Regions from separate parts of the Superficieibacter sp. genome, predicted to be linked through region 2. Evidence: predicted binding sites of a transcription regulator. Region 2 holds the regulator's gene; the other holds the start of a gene.
What was found. The regulator PurR, encoded in region 2, represses purine synthesis genes. The targets are predictions, from matches to a motif close to CANGCAAACGTTTGCNTG.
Positions count from the first base shown of each region.

Region 1 (8,005 bases), on a different contig from region 2:
ACGCCAGAATTTGCTTCGAAGAGACCGGTAAAATTATCGGGAATGCGAATTTCCGGCCAGCGGGCCATGACCGCCTGCGCGTCCAGCTGTTCGACATCCAGACCGAAGCGCCGGGCGCTGCTGGCGACGTTTGCCAGAAAGGAGGAATCCGCCGGACCGAGGTTGATCACGCCGGTGCGCTCAAATACCGCTTCGCCGGACGCTTCGGCAAAGGCGTCCCATAGCGCCTGGGCGCGGAGCACCAGCGGAACGTATTTTTCCCCTTCGCCATAGGCATGGCGCATCAGGCGCGTGTCGCCGTGGTGACTTCCTTCCGTATGCGGAGGCAGATGGGCATCGGTCATCAGCACCTTCAGCCCGGCACGCGACGCGTAGTAGCCAGCGGCAGCGCCAACGGAGCCACTGCCAATGATTAATAGATCGTATTGCATAATGCCTCTGTAAATTAGCTAACCTGACAAGAATTAGCATACGTTTATTATCCGGCAGCGCAAATAAGAAAGGCACCCGGAGGGTGCCTGTTGAGTGAATTTTAAGCATTAAACTAATGCCTGCGATACTCATTTTCCTGGTAGTCACCGGATTCTATTTTCGCGATACCGGCTTCTAATATTGAAATAAACTGACGGGCGACGTCAGTTGTCAGCCACAGGGTCTGACCAATTTCTGCTTCATTGGTCTCAGGCTGATTGGGGGTCTGGTAATGTAAACGCAGCATCAGTGCATCGTAGCTGTCTACGGTGCTGATGTCCCATCCGACGAGGGGATGGGTCTGGATGACTTCATTATTTTTTTCCATCATGACCCCTTTCTGTGCGTTAAAAGATAATAGCTCTCGGGTTCAATGCGTTTTTCTGAAGCAACTTAAGTATATCAATGATCGGGTAAAATGTTCCATTAAAACTATTTAACCAGAAATATTTCTTCGCAGGCACGTCTTTTTTGAACAATTAAGCGTGAGCTTGTTCGCTAATTTTTATTAAGTCAGCAGATCAATAAGATATTGACTAAAAAAGCAACAGACATCAGATGAAAAAAAAAGCCGGGGCGACCCGGCAAACATGCACAATGAGGGAGCAAAATTACTCAGTAATGAACCAGTCGTCCGCGCTCTCCCAGGTTTCCTGGAGAATTTCACTGATACGGTCTTTGTCTTCTTTCAGCCCGCCGAACACCGACAGGTTATTGGCGGCAGCGTAACGTACGCTGACGTTACCATCACAATCAGGAAAATGAGTGAGAACGCGTCGGGACAGCTCGCCCGCAAGGGCGTCCAGCGCACCGGGCGGTAACGTGGTGGTTCTGGCGATAGTGACTTCAATACGCATAATTGCCCCCTGTGAATGCACTGTATGTTTATACAGTTTAACGCATTGAGATACAACAGGGGGCGCAAAAAATTATTTTTTTACCGTCCAGCGCACCGTCTCACCGGCGAGGAACGGGATGAGGGTATCGTCGGAGAGGGCAATGGACTCAGCCACCGTGCTTTCCTCGCGCACCAGCTCAATGAAGGTGTCGTTAACCGGCAACTGATAAAAGCGTGGGCCGTTCAGGGAGCAGAACGCTTCGAAGTGGGCTAAGGCATTCATCTCTTCGAAAACGGTGGCGTAGCTGGCAAGCGCGGTCGGCGCGTTAAAGCAGCCCGCGCAGCCGCAGCTCGCTTCTTTGCGATGACGGGCGTGCGGGGCGGAATCCGTGCCGAGAAACGCGCGATCAAAACCGCTGGCAACCAGCTCACGCAGCGCCTGCTGGTGAATATTACGCTTGAGGATCGGCAGGCAGTAAAGATGTGGACGCACGCCGCCGACCAGCATGTGGTTGCGGTTAAACATCAGGTGCTGCGGGGTAATGGTGGCGGCGAGGCGCTCATTACCTTCGCGGACATAATCCGCCGCATCTTTCGTGGTGATGTGTTCGAAAACCACTTTCAGTCCCGGCAGACGCTGGCGCAGCGGCTCCATCACCGTGTCAATAAACCGCGCTTCACGGTCGAAAATATCGATATCCGCATGAGTCACTTCGCCGTGAACCAGCAGCGGCATCCCCAATTTTTCCATCCGTTCCAGCACCGGCATTATGGCATCAATATGGGTCACACCGTGGCTGGAGTTAGTGGTGGCGTTCGCCGGGTAGAGTTTGGCGGCGGTAAATACCCCTTCGCGATAACCGCGCTCCAGCTCAGCCGGGTCAAGCGAGTCAGTGAGATAACAGGTCATCAGCGGGGTAAAGGTATGGTCGGCAGGCACCGCATCCAGAATGCGCTGGCGGTAGGCAATGGCGGCATCCACAGTGACTACCGGCGGCGCAAGATTGGGCATAACGATCGCCCGGCCATAGACTTCACTGGTATAAGGCACTACGGTTTTCAGCATTTCACCGTCACGCAAATGAAGATGCCAGTCGTCAGGGCGGCGGATTTTAATAACTTGCGGTTGTTCTGTCATGGAAGCGCTCCGGCAGGTGAGAGTCAGTCATCAGGGCTGTTTTTGCCGGGCACTAAGAATAGGCGGAAACGTTTTCGTTTGCACTCTTTTCTTCAGCATCGTCGGATTTCGCCGGGCAGAAAAGTGCCCGGCGGCGCGTTAATGGGTAAAAGGAATGACGATCTCGCCAGGTTTGACTTCGAGACCTTTAGCGTATTTTTTCGCCAGCGCTTCGCCCTTGCTGCTGTCTTCACGCAGCACATACGCGGGCTGGTGGTTGAAGTAATTGCGCAGCGACTGGTTAAGATAAGGCAACAGCGTCTGCACGACCGGCTGCATTTTCTCCGGCTTAACGCTGGCGTCGATCACTTCCATTTCCTGTAAATAAATCGCGCCCTGCTCTTTATTGAAAACAGGAAGGGCTTTGAGTTTCAGGACGATGGTTGCTTTCTGGCTGCCAAACAGTGAATTCATATCCAGTGCGGCATCGCCATTCAGCGTAACTTTATTGGCCTCTTCCCGACCAATGGCGCTGGTAAGATTATTTAAGACAATGTGCGCGTCCGCCACTCCCGGCAGACCGATGTCTTTGGCGAAGTTATTTCGTTTTTGCAGGGCCTGGTTAATTTCATTTTCGCTCACCGTGTACTGGGTAAGCTGATTACAACCTGCCAGCACGCCGCTGATAACAAGCGCTGCGGCAACAACAATCTTCTTCATGGGTTTCCTCTGCATTACGCAATGATGCTCATCCTGGCATAATCCAGCATGTACTGTCAGCAGCGAATTGAACAGGGGAAAAGGCTTAAAAAGCGGGCGGACGCGAACGTCCGCCCGAGGATCAGGATGCAATGGACGTCAGCAGGTTAATTTGCGTCTGCTTCGCCATATTATCGCGGTAATCCGCCACCCTGGTGGGCCAGGTGATACCGGCGACAATCGTCAGGTTGCGCAGCAGCGGGAACAGGTGAATGTCATCTTCGGACAGCTCGCCGTTAACCGCGTTCGGCTGCACGATAAGCTTATCGAGATCGCGCAGTTCATTACTGATTTTTTTAATCAGTCCTTCTGAATGGGAAAGGTGATCGGCAAAGCTGCCAAGGGTCGCCTCTTTTTTCTCCGTAAAATAACGTCGTGCTTCGGGCGTGGAGAATTCATCAAACGGCGATTTTGCAAAACGCGGGATCAGCAGCCGGTTAACATAGGTATTTACCTTGCGCAGCCACTCTTCAATCGCCGGATTGCGTGCGCCGGTCAGCAGGGGTTTCCCATCGACTTTATCGACATAGTGAACGATATCAAGACTTTCCGGCAGATAGCGGCTGTCGTCTTTTTGCAGGATAGGGGCCATCTTCTGGCCGATCATTTTGATCGGCGTGGCCTCATCGTCGCTGAGCAGCGTAATAAGCTCCACAGGGATATTTTTGAGGCCGAAGATCATACGGGCTTTTACACAGTAAGGGCAGTGGTCGTAGATATATAGCTTCACGTTTCTCCTCCAGGTATTACCGTCCAGATGTTCAGTATGGAAGAGAAACAGACGCTTATCAAATCAGGTGCGCGGCTCGAGCATCCCGGGAGCGGCGCGTTTCTGGCTGAACTGCCACCACAGCGCCAGCAAGGTCATCAGGCCAATGACCCCCAGCATAAACCACGGCAGCTCGGCCTGGCCGGAGGCTTTCCCGGCATCAAACAGCCAGCCTCCGCCCGCGTAACCCAGTGCGCCACCAAAGGCTAACCCCAGCCGACTGAAGCCCATATAGCTCCCGCGTGCGCGTGCATCGGCCAGCTCCGCGCTGAGGGTTTCGCGCGCCGGTTCAGCGATAATCGAGCCGATATAAAAGGTGCAGATGAGTGTAAAGAGCTGCTGCAAATTGCCCACCAACCCGATGGGCAACATGCTGAGCGTCATAATCAGCAGCCCGGCCATCAGACGATGTTCGAGGCGAAAGCGTTTTTCGCTCCAGCGGGCCAGCGGATAAAGCAGACTGAGCGACAGCGTGGCTTCAATGGCGTACATCCATTTCACCGCTGAAGGCGTGCCCGCAATATCGTTAACCATAATCGGCAGCATTAACATCACCTGCACCGCCAGCATGTAGTAGCCGGTGAGGGTTAATACATAGGTTACAAAGCGTTTGTCGCGCAGCACTCGCGTCAGCCCCTCGCGCACCGGCGTTTTCACCGTGGACAGTTTCCACGCGGGCAGATACCAGGCGTTAAACGCCGCGCAAACCACAAACAGTACTGCGCCGACGCTACATACAAGGCTGAAGTCATACTGTAGCAGCCAGCTTCCCAGCAGCGCGCCGATCACCGCCCCGGCGCTGTCCTGCATCATCAGCAAGGAGAAAAAGCGCCCCCGTTGATGGGGACGCACCAGCTTGACCACCAGCGCCGAGCGCGGCGGGTCAAACAGCGTTCCGCCCAGCCCGGAAAGCAGGCAGGAGCACCACAGCATCCACGGCTCCTGGGCTATTGCCATCGTGGCAAACCCCGCCGCACGCATCAGCATCCCGGTGACAATCATCGGTTTCGCGCCGAAGCGGTCAGCGATCGCCCCGCCAAAAATGCCCAGACCCTGCTGTACTAACTGGCGCAGGCCGAGCGCAATCCCGACCATCAGCGCGGCCCAGCCCATTTGATCGACAAAGCGAATCGAAATCAGCGGAAAGACGACGAAAAAGCCGAGCACTACCAGCATGTTATCGATGAGCAGGAAATATTTACCCAGGCTCCTTGCCTGCGAGATACGTGACATTTCCCCTCCGGGAAATTAAAAAGGCGAGTACCCGGTTATTCTGCGGCGCGGGGCGCTTTTTTCCCACCCTCACCGCGACAATATTTTTTTATCAAAAGAACGCTTTGATTGATGCTTTTCATCGAAAAAGGGATGTAGCGCAGAAAATGGTATGTTGTTGTTTTCACACCGACCCCGACGACAGGTATAGTTAAATGACCAGGGCAAGAAGTAGAAGAAGGAGTGGGGAATGTTTGGCTATCGCAGTAACGTGCCGAAAGTACGCCTGACCACGGACCGGCTGGTCGTGCGTCTGGTTCACGACCGTGACGCCTGGCGGCTTGCTGATTACTACGCGGAGAATCGACAGTTTTTAAAACCCTGGGAGCCGGTACGCGATGATAGCCACTGCTATCCGTCAGGCTGGCAGGCGCGGCTGGGCATGATTAACGAATTCCACAAGCAGGGCTCAGCCTTTTATTTTGCGCTGCTTGACCCGGACGAGAAAGAGATCGTCGGCGTTGCCAACTTCTCAAACGTGGTGCGCGGCTCGTTTCACGCCTGTTATCTTGGCTACTCCATCGGGCAGAAATGGCAGGGGCAGGGGCTGATGTTTGAAGCGCTGACGGCGGCAATCCGCTATATGCAGCGCACCCAGCACATCCACCGAATTATGGCCAACTATATGCCGCACAATCAGCGCAGCGGCGGCCTGCTGGCGCGTCTGGGATTTGAAAAAGAGGGTTACGCCAAAGACTATTTGTTGATTAACGGCGAGTGGCGTGACCATGTACTGACGGCGCTGACGACTCCGCAGTGGATCGCAGGCCGATAAGGAGAATGCAATGAAGTATCAGTTATCCGTGACGGAAGCGCGCGTCATCGGCAGCCTGCTGGAAAAGCAGGTTACGACGCCTGAGCAGTATCCGCTGTCGGTTAATGCGGTGGTGACCGCCTGTAATCAGAAAACCAACCGCGAGCCGGTGATGTCGCTAAGCGAGCAGGCGGTGCAGGAACTGCTCGACGCCCTGGTGAAGCGGCACTACCTGCGCACCGTCAGCGGGTTTGGCAATCGGGTGACAAAATACGAACAGCGTTTTTGTAATTCGGAATTTGGCGATCTGAAACTCAGTTCTGCTGAAATCGCGCTCGTTACCACGCTGCTGCTGCGCGGTGCGCAAACGCCGGGCGAGCTGCGTAGCCGCGCCCAGCGAATGCACGAATTCAGCGATATGGCAGAAGTGGAAAATACGCTGGAGAAACTGGCGACCCGCGAAGACGGGCCGTTTGTGCTACGCCTGCCGCGTGAAGCCGGGCGACGTGAAAGCCGCTATATGCATCTTTTCAGCGGCGATGCCGACAGTGCAATAGCGGTGGCGGAGCCTTCCGCGCTGCCCGCCGACGATTTGAGCGCCCGCGTTGAGGCGCTTGAAGGGGAAGTCGCTGAACTTAAACAGCGGCTGGAATCGCTGCTGGCACATTTGGGAGAATAACAGTGACGGCAAAATTACGAATTGGCGTGGCGGGACTGGGCGGCATCGCCCAGAAAGCGTGGCTGCCGGTACTGAGCGCGGCGAGCGACTGGACGCTACAGGCAGCCTGGTCGCCGACGGAAGAAAAAGCACGGCGCGTTTGTGACAGTTACCGCTTGCCGTATGCCAGCTCTCTCTCCATGCTGGCAAGCCAGTGTGACGCGGTTTTTGTCCATACCACCACGGCTTCTCACTACGCTGTGGTCAGCGAACTGCTGAATGCCGGGGTCCACGTCTGCGTTGATAAACCGCTGGCGGACGATATCGACGATGCCGAACGGCTGATTGCGCTGGCCGCGCGTAAAAACCTGACCCTGATGGTCGGTTTCAATCGGCGCTTTTCGCCGCTGTACCGCGAGCTTAAGGCGCAGTTGCCCACCGCCACCTCGCTGCGGATGGATAAACACCGCACCAACAGCGTCGGTCCGCAGGATCTGCGCTTCACCCTGCTGGACGATTATCTGCACGTTGTCGACACCGCGCTGTGGCTGGCGGGCGGCAACGCTATCCTGCAATCCGGCACCCTGCAAACCACCGAGCGGGGCGAGATGCTGTATGCCGAACACCATTTCAGCCATCAGCATGTACAGATCACGACCAGTATGCACCGACGCGCGGGCAGCCAGCGTGAATCGGTGCAAGCCGTCACCGACGGGGCGCTGTATGACATCACCGACATGCGTGAATGGCGCGAGGAGCGGGGCGCAGGCGTGGTGACGCGCGCGATCCCCGGCTGGCAGAGCACCCTTGAGCAGCGCGGTTTTGTCGGCTGCGCCCGGCATTTCATTGAGTGCCTGCAAAATCAGACCGTTCCGCAAACGGCGGGGGAGCAGGCGATTCTGGCGCAGTATGTTGTTGAAAAATTGTGGCGCGCACAGGCAAACCAATAATCCGCTGTAACATCTGACAGTAGTAATTCATGGTAATCCAGGTAGACTAATCGCCTTTTCCAGCGCCTGCGATGCAGGCGTTCTGCCCTGTGTTGGGAAAACACGTTAATGAACCTATTAAAATCGCTGGCTGCCGTCAGCTCTATGACCATGTTTTCTCGCGTGCTGGGATTTGCCCGCGATGCTATCGTGGCGCGCGTTTTTGGCGCAGGCATGGCAACGGACGCCTTCTTTGTCGCTTTTAAGCTGCCCAACCTGCTGCGGCGTATTTTCGCCGAAGGCGCGTTTTCACAGGCGTTTGTGCCGATCCTCGCGGAGTACAAAAGCAAGCAGGGCGAAGACGCGACTCGCGTATTTGTCGCTTATGTCTCCGGGCTGCTGACGCTGGCGCTGGCCATTGTCACCGTCGCCGGGATG
Region 1 is NZ_DAMAPU010000003.1:251,170-259,174, forward strand. It holds gene solA (N-methyl-L-tryptophan oxidase) at 1-431, opposite strand, end outside; gene bssS (biofilm formation regulator BssS) at 545-799, opposite strand; gene dinI (DNA damage-inducible protein I) at 1,083-1,328, opposite strand; gene pyrC (dihydroorotase) at 1,401-2,447, opposite strand; gene RT197_RS07975 (lipoprotein) at 2,586-3,146, opposite strand; gene grxB (glutaredoxin 2) at 3,268-3,915, opposite strand; gene mdtH (multidrug efflux MFS transporter MdtH) at 3,979-5,187, opposite strand; gene rimJ (ribosomal protein S5-alanine N-acetyltransferase) at 5,417-6,001, shown strand; gene RT197_RS07995 (YceH family protein) at 6,012-6,659, shown strand; gene RT197_RS08000 (Gfo/Idh/MocA family oxidoreductase) at 6,662-7,588, shown strand; gene murJ (murein biosynthesis integral membrane protein MurJ) at 7,697-8,005, shown strand, end outside.
Region 1: the regulator PurR is predicted to act here: its motif matches at 2,509-2,526, upstream of pyrC (dihydroorotase).

Region 2 (8,005 bases):
CGTCGGCGCGCGCCGGGTGATGACAGCGAAAAATATCCGCTAATCAAAACCCTGCTGCCAACGCAGCAGGGTTTCCCTCTTCTGCCTCCTGCTTTATTTTGTTAATATACCCATACTTAATATGTGGATATTAAGTTAACAAAATAAAAAGGGAGTCATGCAATGTCGTTTGAATTACCTGCATTACCGTATGCAAAAGAGGCGCTGGAACCGCATATTTCTGCCGAGACGCTGGAATATCATTACGGCAAACATCATCAGGCCTATGTGACCAACCTCAATAACCTCATCAAAGGCACTGAGTGGGAAAACAAAACGCTGGAGCAGATTGTTTGCGGCGCGGAAGGCGGCGTGTTCAATAACGCGGCCCAGGTGTGGAATCATACGTTCTACTGGCACTGCCTGGCACCAAACGCGGGTGGCGAGCCTGGCGCAGAACTGGCAAGCGCGCTTAACGCAGCGTTTGGCAGCGTGAGCGAATTCAAAAAGCAGTTTACCGAGGCGGCAGTTAAAAATTTTGGCGCGGGCTGGACGTGGCTGGTGAAAAAAGCGGACGGCAGCCTGGCTATCGTTTCCACCTCCAATGCCGGTTCGCCGTTGACCAGCACAGACACGCCGTTACTGACCGTGGACGTCTGGGAACATGCCTACTACATTGATTACCGCAATGCCCGCCCGGTTTATCTGGAGCATTTCTGGGCGCTGGTGAACTGGGATTTCGTCGCGCAGAATCTGGCGGCGTAACCGGCAGGCGCAGAAGGTTTTCGCCTTCTGCGCCTGAGCGTAATCAGCGACTGGCGCAGGCTTCACGCTCTGACTGACGGCCGGAGAAGAACACCACCAGCAGGGCCAGACCGGCAATAATCGCCCCCATCACCGGGACAAAGCCGTAACCCAACCCACCAGAAATGACTGCCCCACCGGCCACTGCACCCAGCGCATTACCGAGGTTGAACGCGCCAATATTAACCGATGACGACAGCCCCGGCGCTTCGCTGGCAACCCGCATAACCCGCATTTGTAAGGGCGGAACCACGGCAAAGGTTGCCGCGCCCCATACCAGCATACTGACGGCCGCGCCGAATTCGTTACGCGCCAGCAACGGGATCGCCAGCATAATCGCGATTAGCAACAGCAAAAATCCTTTCAGCGTTGCGCTCACCGAGCGGTCGGCAAATTTGCCCCCCAGATAATTGCCGATGGAAAACCCCGTTCCCACCAGCACCAGCATGACGGTAATAAACGCGGGCGTGGCGTCGGCGATGCTGTGCAGTACCGGCGCAATGTAAGTATAAAGCGTAAACATCGCGCCCGCGCCGAGCACCGTGGTCAACAGCGCGCTTAATACCTGCGGGCGCACCAGCACTGACAGTTCCTGACGCACATTTGGCCGCTCGCCTGCCCCACCTTTCGGCAGCGAGAACCACAGGCTGAGCATCGCGATCACCCCTAATCCGGCCGTCGCCAGAAATGACATCCGCCAGCCGATGGTTTCACCCAGCCACGTCGCCGCCGGAACGCCACCAATATTGGCAATCGTTAGCCCCATAAACATGGTCGCTACCGCGCTGGCCTGTTTATGCTTCGGCACCACGCTCGCCGCCACCACCGATCCAAGGCCAAAAAACGCCCCGTGGTTAAGGCTGGTGACTATACGCGACAGCATCAGGGTCGTGTAATCAGGCGCGATGGCAGAAAGCACGTTGCCGAGGGTAAAGATGGCCATCAGGAAGATCAGCGCATTACGCCGCGCTCGGTGTGACAATAATAACGTCATCACCGGCGCGCCCACCATCACGCCAACGGCATAGGCGCTGATCAACATTCCGGCGGTAGGTATAGAGACGCCCACGCCCTCGGCGATGGTCGGCAGCAATCCCATCGGAGAAAACTCGGTGGTGCCAATACCAAACGCCCCAATTGCGAGCGCCAGCAAGGGGTAATTCACTTTCATTCACAGACTCCGTTTCAGCCGTCGAAATAACGGCACGACGAAAAGATGTCAAAAGCATGACATTAATCACAAAAAAACAGAAGTTACATAAATGGCAAAAGAGTATTGCGGAAAAGAGAACAATCAGCGAGGGAGGTGGCCCTCCCCCGGAAAATCAATGCAGCGCAGCAACCAGACCGCTGGCAACAATCAGACCCAGAACAATAATCGTCGTTACCAGAGAAAACTTAAGATCGGTACTCATCAATTTTTACTCCTTGTTATTACCCTGTGAAAAGTGAGCTTGTTCATTTTTACACACCTGACGGTGAAAATCTTGCCTGATTTAGATTGATCGCCATTTTTTCGCTTTCCCTTTTGCTCAGAATCGGCCAAAATTCCACGCTTAATTATAAGCGTACCAGCCATTGACCCCCACCTGACGTTCTGTGTCGTTTTCCCGGCCTGTTGCAATCATCACATTTTGCGCCAGGGGTGTGTGCAGGCAAACGTTTACCTTTATTTGCAGGCGTTCAGTAATCGGGTCTGGAGTAAGATTTTAATGGCAACAATTAAAGATGTCGCGAAGCGCGCAAACGTTTCCACTACAACCGTATCACATGTTATTAACAAAACGCGTTTTGTAGCGGAAGACACTCGTGAGGCGGTATGGGCGGCGATAAAAGAACTTCACTATTCCCCGAGTGCGGTTGCCCGCAGTCTGAAGGTCAACCACACTAAATCAATTGGCCTGCTGGCGACCAGCAGCGAAGCCGCCTATTTTGCGGAAATTATTGAGGCGGTCGAGAAAAGCTGTTTCCAGAAAGGCTATACCCTGATCCTCGGTAACGCCTGGAACGATATTGAAAAACAGCAGGCCTATCTGTCGATGATGGCGCAAAAGCGCGTCGATGGCCTGCTGGTCATGTGTTCTGAATATCCGGCTCCCCTGCTGACCATGCTCGAAGAGTACCGGCATATTCCAATGGTGGTAATGGACTGGGGCGAGGCGAAAGCTGACTTCACCGACTCGGTCATTGATAACGCATTTGAAGGCGGCTACATGGCCGGGCGCTACCTGATCGAACGCGGGCACCGGGACATCGGTATTATCCCCGGCGCCCTGGAGCGCAATACCGGCGCAGGTCGCCTGAGCGGTTTCCTGAAGGCGATGGAAGAAGCGCAGATCACTATTCCGCAGCCGTGGATTGTGCAGGGTGATTTTGAACCGGAATCCGGCTACCACGCGATGCAGCAGATCCTTAATCAGGCCCATCGCCCGACGGCGGTCTTTTGCGGCGGTGATATTATGGCCATGGGCGCACTGTGCGCCGCTGATGAAATGGGTCTGCGGGTGCCGCAGGATATTTCAGTCATTGGCTATGATAACGTGCGCAACGCGGAGTTTTTTACTCCGGCGCTGACCACCATCCATCAGCCGAAGGATTCCCTCGGCGAAGCGGCGTTTAATATGCTGCTGGATCGTATCGTTAATAAACGCGTCGAGTCGAAGTCCATTGAAGTGCATCCGCGCCTGGTCGAACGTCGCTCGGTGGCCGACGGCCCGTTTGTGGACTATCGGCGTTAAGTTATTCATCGGGAGCCGCAGCGTCCGGCTCCCGCAGCCATTCCCGGTTCAGCGTTTCACTGTCCCCCAGATACTCCAGCAGCCACGCCAGCGCAGGTGAGATATCGCTTTGCTGCCAGGTCAGGCAGCAGGCGGCATCAGGAAAAGGATTTTCAAGTTCCAGCGCCCGCCACTTTCCGTTGTCAATCCACGGACGGGCAAAATGCGCGGGCACCATCGCCACGCACAGTCCGGCGGAAATACAGGTTGCCGACGATCCCCAGTCCGGCACCACGACCCGTTTCTGATTATCCAGTAGCCAGGTAATGCGCTTGGGCAGCGAACGCGAGGTGTCTTCACGTACCAGCGACGGCCAGTTGCGCAACTCATCATCGCTCAGCGGCCCCGGCAGACTCGCCAGCGGATGATCGTGGGCGACCACGCAGCGCCAGCTTAGCATTCCCATATCGCGAAACGCGTAGCGCCCGCCGACCGGGATCGCCTGGGTTGCGCCAATGGCCAGCTCCACCCGCCCGTCGGCGAGGGCATCCCAGACACCGTTAAACACTTCCTGGAAGACAATAAGCTCCACGTCGGGAAAGTGACGGTAAAAATCGACAATCATCTGCCGGGTTCGCTCCGGGCGGACAATATTATCCACCGCAATCGGCAACTGACTGCGCCAGCCGTGAGCGATTTGCTGGCACTGCTGACGGGTGATCTGCATTTTTTTGATAACAGTCCGCCCTTCTTTCAAAAACCAGCTCCCGGCAGGCGTTAATTCCACATCCCGGTGCCGCCGCTCAAAGAGACTAACGCCCAGCCATTCCTCCATTTGCCGCACGGTATAGCTGACCGCAGAAGGCACACGATGCAATTCCTGGGCAGCAGCGCTGAAACTGCCGTTGCGTGCGACCGCATCTATCACTTCGAGGGAATATTCCGACCACATTTTCTGCCTGCAAATTTTTTGATGTCACCGCGCAAATATTAGCGTTTCACAAGCCGGAATGCACTGCCTACACTCTGGCGCACTATCATCTGTCATCAATAAGAGAATAACGATGCAACCTGGAAAAGGTTTTCTGGTCTGGCTTGCCGGGCTGAGCGTGCTGGGTTTTCTGGCCACCGACATGTATTTACCGGCGTTTGCGGCGATCCAGCGCGACCTGAATACTCCAGCCGCTGCGGTCAGCGCCAGCTTAAGTCTGTTTCTGGCAGGCTTCGCACTGACCCAGTTAATTTGGGGACCATTGTCGGATCGTTACGGCCGGCGTCCGGTTCTGCTAAGCGGGCTGGCTATTTTTGCGCTCGGTTGCCTGGGGATGCTCTGGGTTCAGGATGCCACCACCCTGCTGATCCTGCGGTTTGTCCAGGCGGCAGGTGTCTGCGCGGCGGCGGTCACCTGGCAGGCGATGGTCACCGATTATTATCCGGCCCAACGAATTAATCGTATCTTCGCCACCATCATGCCGCTGGTCGGGCTTTCTCCGGCGCTGGCACCGCTGCTGGGAAGCTGGCTGCTGGTACATTTTGACTGGCGGGCGATTTTCGCCACTCTTTTCGTTATTACGATCCTGCTGATGCTGCCCGCCCTGCGTCTGAAACCCGCCCCGAAAAAAGCGCCTGAAGATCGCAGTCCCCTGACGTTTGCGACCCTGTTGCGTTCGCGCCCGTATTGCGGCAACGTGCTGATTTATGCCGCCTGCTCTGCCAGCTTCTTTGCCTGGCTCACGGGTTCACCGTTTATTCTTAGCGCGATGGGCTATGGGCCTGGCGTGATTGGCCTGAGCTATGTACCGCAAACTATCGCTTTTCTGGCCGGTGGCTACGGCTGTCGCGCTGCGCTGCAAAAATGGCAGGGTGCGCGTCTGCTGCCCTGGCTGCTGAGCGTTTATGCATTAAGCGTGGTGGCGACCTGGGGCATCGGCCTGAGCGACGGAGCTTCTCTGACTGCATTGTTAATCCCGTTTTGCATCATGGCGCTGGTCAACGGAGCGATTTACCCGATTGTGGTCGCCCAGGCCTTACGCCCCTTCCCGCAGGCCACGGGACGCGCCGCCGCGCTTCAGAACACGTTACAGCTCGGGTTATGTTTCCTGGCAAGCCTGGCGGTTTCCTCGCTGATGGCAACGCCGCTATTGACCACCACCAGCGTGATGCTGGCGACCGTATTGCTGGCGGGACTGGGCTATCGGATGCAGCGTAACGGCAACGTCACCGTCGCACACGATGAAGATAAAAAGTCCTGTCGCGCCTGATTATGTTGTATGCATGTAATTAGCTTGCTAAGACTTTTGTATTGAATCAGCGAGTTTAGCGTCCTATACTGGTTTTCGTTGTCTTATAATTACGATAAATCAGTGATACTTAGCGGGTGGAGGAACTCACCCGTTTTAACCACGGATGGCATTTCGGCAAGGGTACTCTCCCTTCCTCTGTTTCTACGTCGGATAGCAGGCTTACGGATTTTCCGTGAGATTTCTCACAACCCAAAATAGCATCTACGCTGTTAAAAGGTTCTGATCACATACGCGTGATGGAGAAGCTATGAGTTCATCGTGTATAGAAGACGTTAACATCCCGGATGATGACTGGTATCGCATTACTAATGAGTTACTCAGTCGTGCCGGAATCGCCATTAACGGCACCGCCCCTTATGATGTGCGGATCAAAAACCCGCAGTTCTTCCGGCGCGTGTTGCAGGAGGGTTCACTCGGCCTGGGGGAAAGTTACATGGACGGCTGGTGGGAATGTGACCGGCTGGATATATTTTTTACCAAAGTGCTGCGTGCCGGGCTGGAAAGCCAGCTCCCTCACCATCTGAAAGATACCCTGCGCGTTGCCGCCGGTCGCCTGTTCAATCTGCAAAGTAAAAAAAGAGCCTGGATTGTCGGCAAAGAACATTACGATCTTGGTAACGACCTGTTCAGCCGAATGCTTGATCCGTACATGCAGTATTCCTGCGCCTACTGGAAAGAAGCCGATAATCTGGTGGATGCGCAGCGTGCCAAACTGCAACTTATCTGCGAAAAATTGCAGCTTGAGCCGGGGATGCGGGTACTGGATATCGGCTGCGGCTGGGGCGGTCTGGCGTCGTGGATGGCGAAAAATTATGACGTAAGCGTCACCGGCGTCACCATTTCCGCCGAGCAGCAAAAGATGGCGCAGGCGCGCTGTGAAGGTCTGGACGTGACCATTCTGCTTGAAGATTATCGCGATTTGCAGGATCAGTTTGACCGCATTGTGTCGGTCGGAATGTTTGAGCACGTCGGCCCCAAAAACTATAAAACCTATTTTGAAATTGTTGACCGTAACCTGAAACCGGACGGTATTTTCCTGCTGCACACTATCGGTTCGAAAAAAACCGACAATAATGTCGATCCGTGGATTGATAAATACATCTTCCCGAACGGCTGCCTGCCCTCAGTGCGCCAGATTGCTGTCGCCAGCGAGCCGCATTTTGTGATGGAGGACTGGCATAATTTTGGTGCCGATTACGATAAAACGCTGATGGCCTGGCACGAGCGCTTTATCGAATCCTGGCCAGAAATTGCGGATAACTATTCGGAGCGTTTCCGGCGGATGTTCAGCTATTACCTGAATGCCTGTGCTGGCGCCTTTCGCGCGCGGGATATTCAGCTCTGGCAGGTGGTATTTTCGCGCGGCGTGGAAAACGGCCTGCGGGTCGCGCGTTAATCGATAAAAATAACCCCGGCTTGCCGGGGTTATTTTTTACTCTGCTGACTGCGCCTGAAGCAGCGCCGCTTCGCGTGAGGCCAGCACCCGCTCTACGGTATCAACGACCGCCTGCGTTTGCGGGTCAATTTCTACATTAATGCGGTGCCCCAGTTTTTTCTTCCCAAGCGTGGTGCGCTGAAGCGTCTCTGGAATTAAATATACGCAAAAACGTGTTGCCGTCACCTCACCCACCGTCAGGCTAATACCGTCCACGCCGATAAATCCTTTATACAGGATGTATTTCATCAGCGCCGGGTCCTGGAGTTTAAACCAAATCTGGCGATTGTTTTCCGAGGTGAGTATTTTTGACACCTCTGCGGTGGTCATAATATGGCCGGACATCAAATGCCCGCCAATTTCATCGCTGAATTTTGCCGCCCGCTCGACGTTAACTTCATCACCGACTTTTAAGTCGCCCAGATTCGTGATGCGTAACGTTTCTTTCATTAAATCGAAGCTAATGTGGCTGCCGTTAATCTCGGTCACTGTCAGGCAGCAGCCATTGTGAGCCACCGATGCCCCCGTCTCCAGCCCATCCAGCATCTCCGGGGGGAGCGCGACGACGTGAGTGCGGAAATTAGGTTTCTCATCAATGGACACGATTTTTGCCGTGCCCTGTACAATACCAGTAAACATGCCTTGACTCCTGTATGCCATCATTACGTTTTAATCGCTGTATTTCTGCTACGCACAATAACAGGTGGAAAATAGCCTTGCCAGTCCGCTATGTGCGCTTATGACTTTTTCACTGGCTTAATCAATAA
Region 2 is NZ_DAMAPU010000001.1:762,062-770,066, forward strand. It holds gene RT197_RS03885 (C40 family peptidase) at 1-43, shown strand, start outside; gene sodB (superoxide dismutase [Fe]) at 163-744, shown strand; gene RT197_RS03895 (MFS transporter) at 788-1,954, opposite strand; gene RT197_RS03900 (YnhF family membrane protein) at 2,109-2,198, opposite strand; gene purR (HTH-type transcriptional repressor PurR) at 2,496-3,521, shown strand; gene punR (DNA-binding transcriptional activator PunR) at 3,523-4,452, opposite strand; gene punC (purine nucleoside transporter PunC) at 4,565-5,761, shown strand; gene cfa (cyclopropane fatty acyl phospholipid synthase) at 6,051-7,199, shown strand; gene RT197_RS03925 (riboflavin synthase subunit alpha) at 7,236-7,877, opposite strand.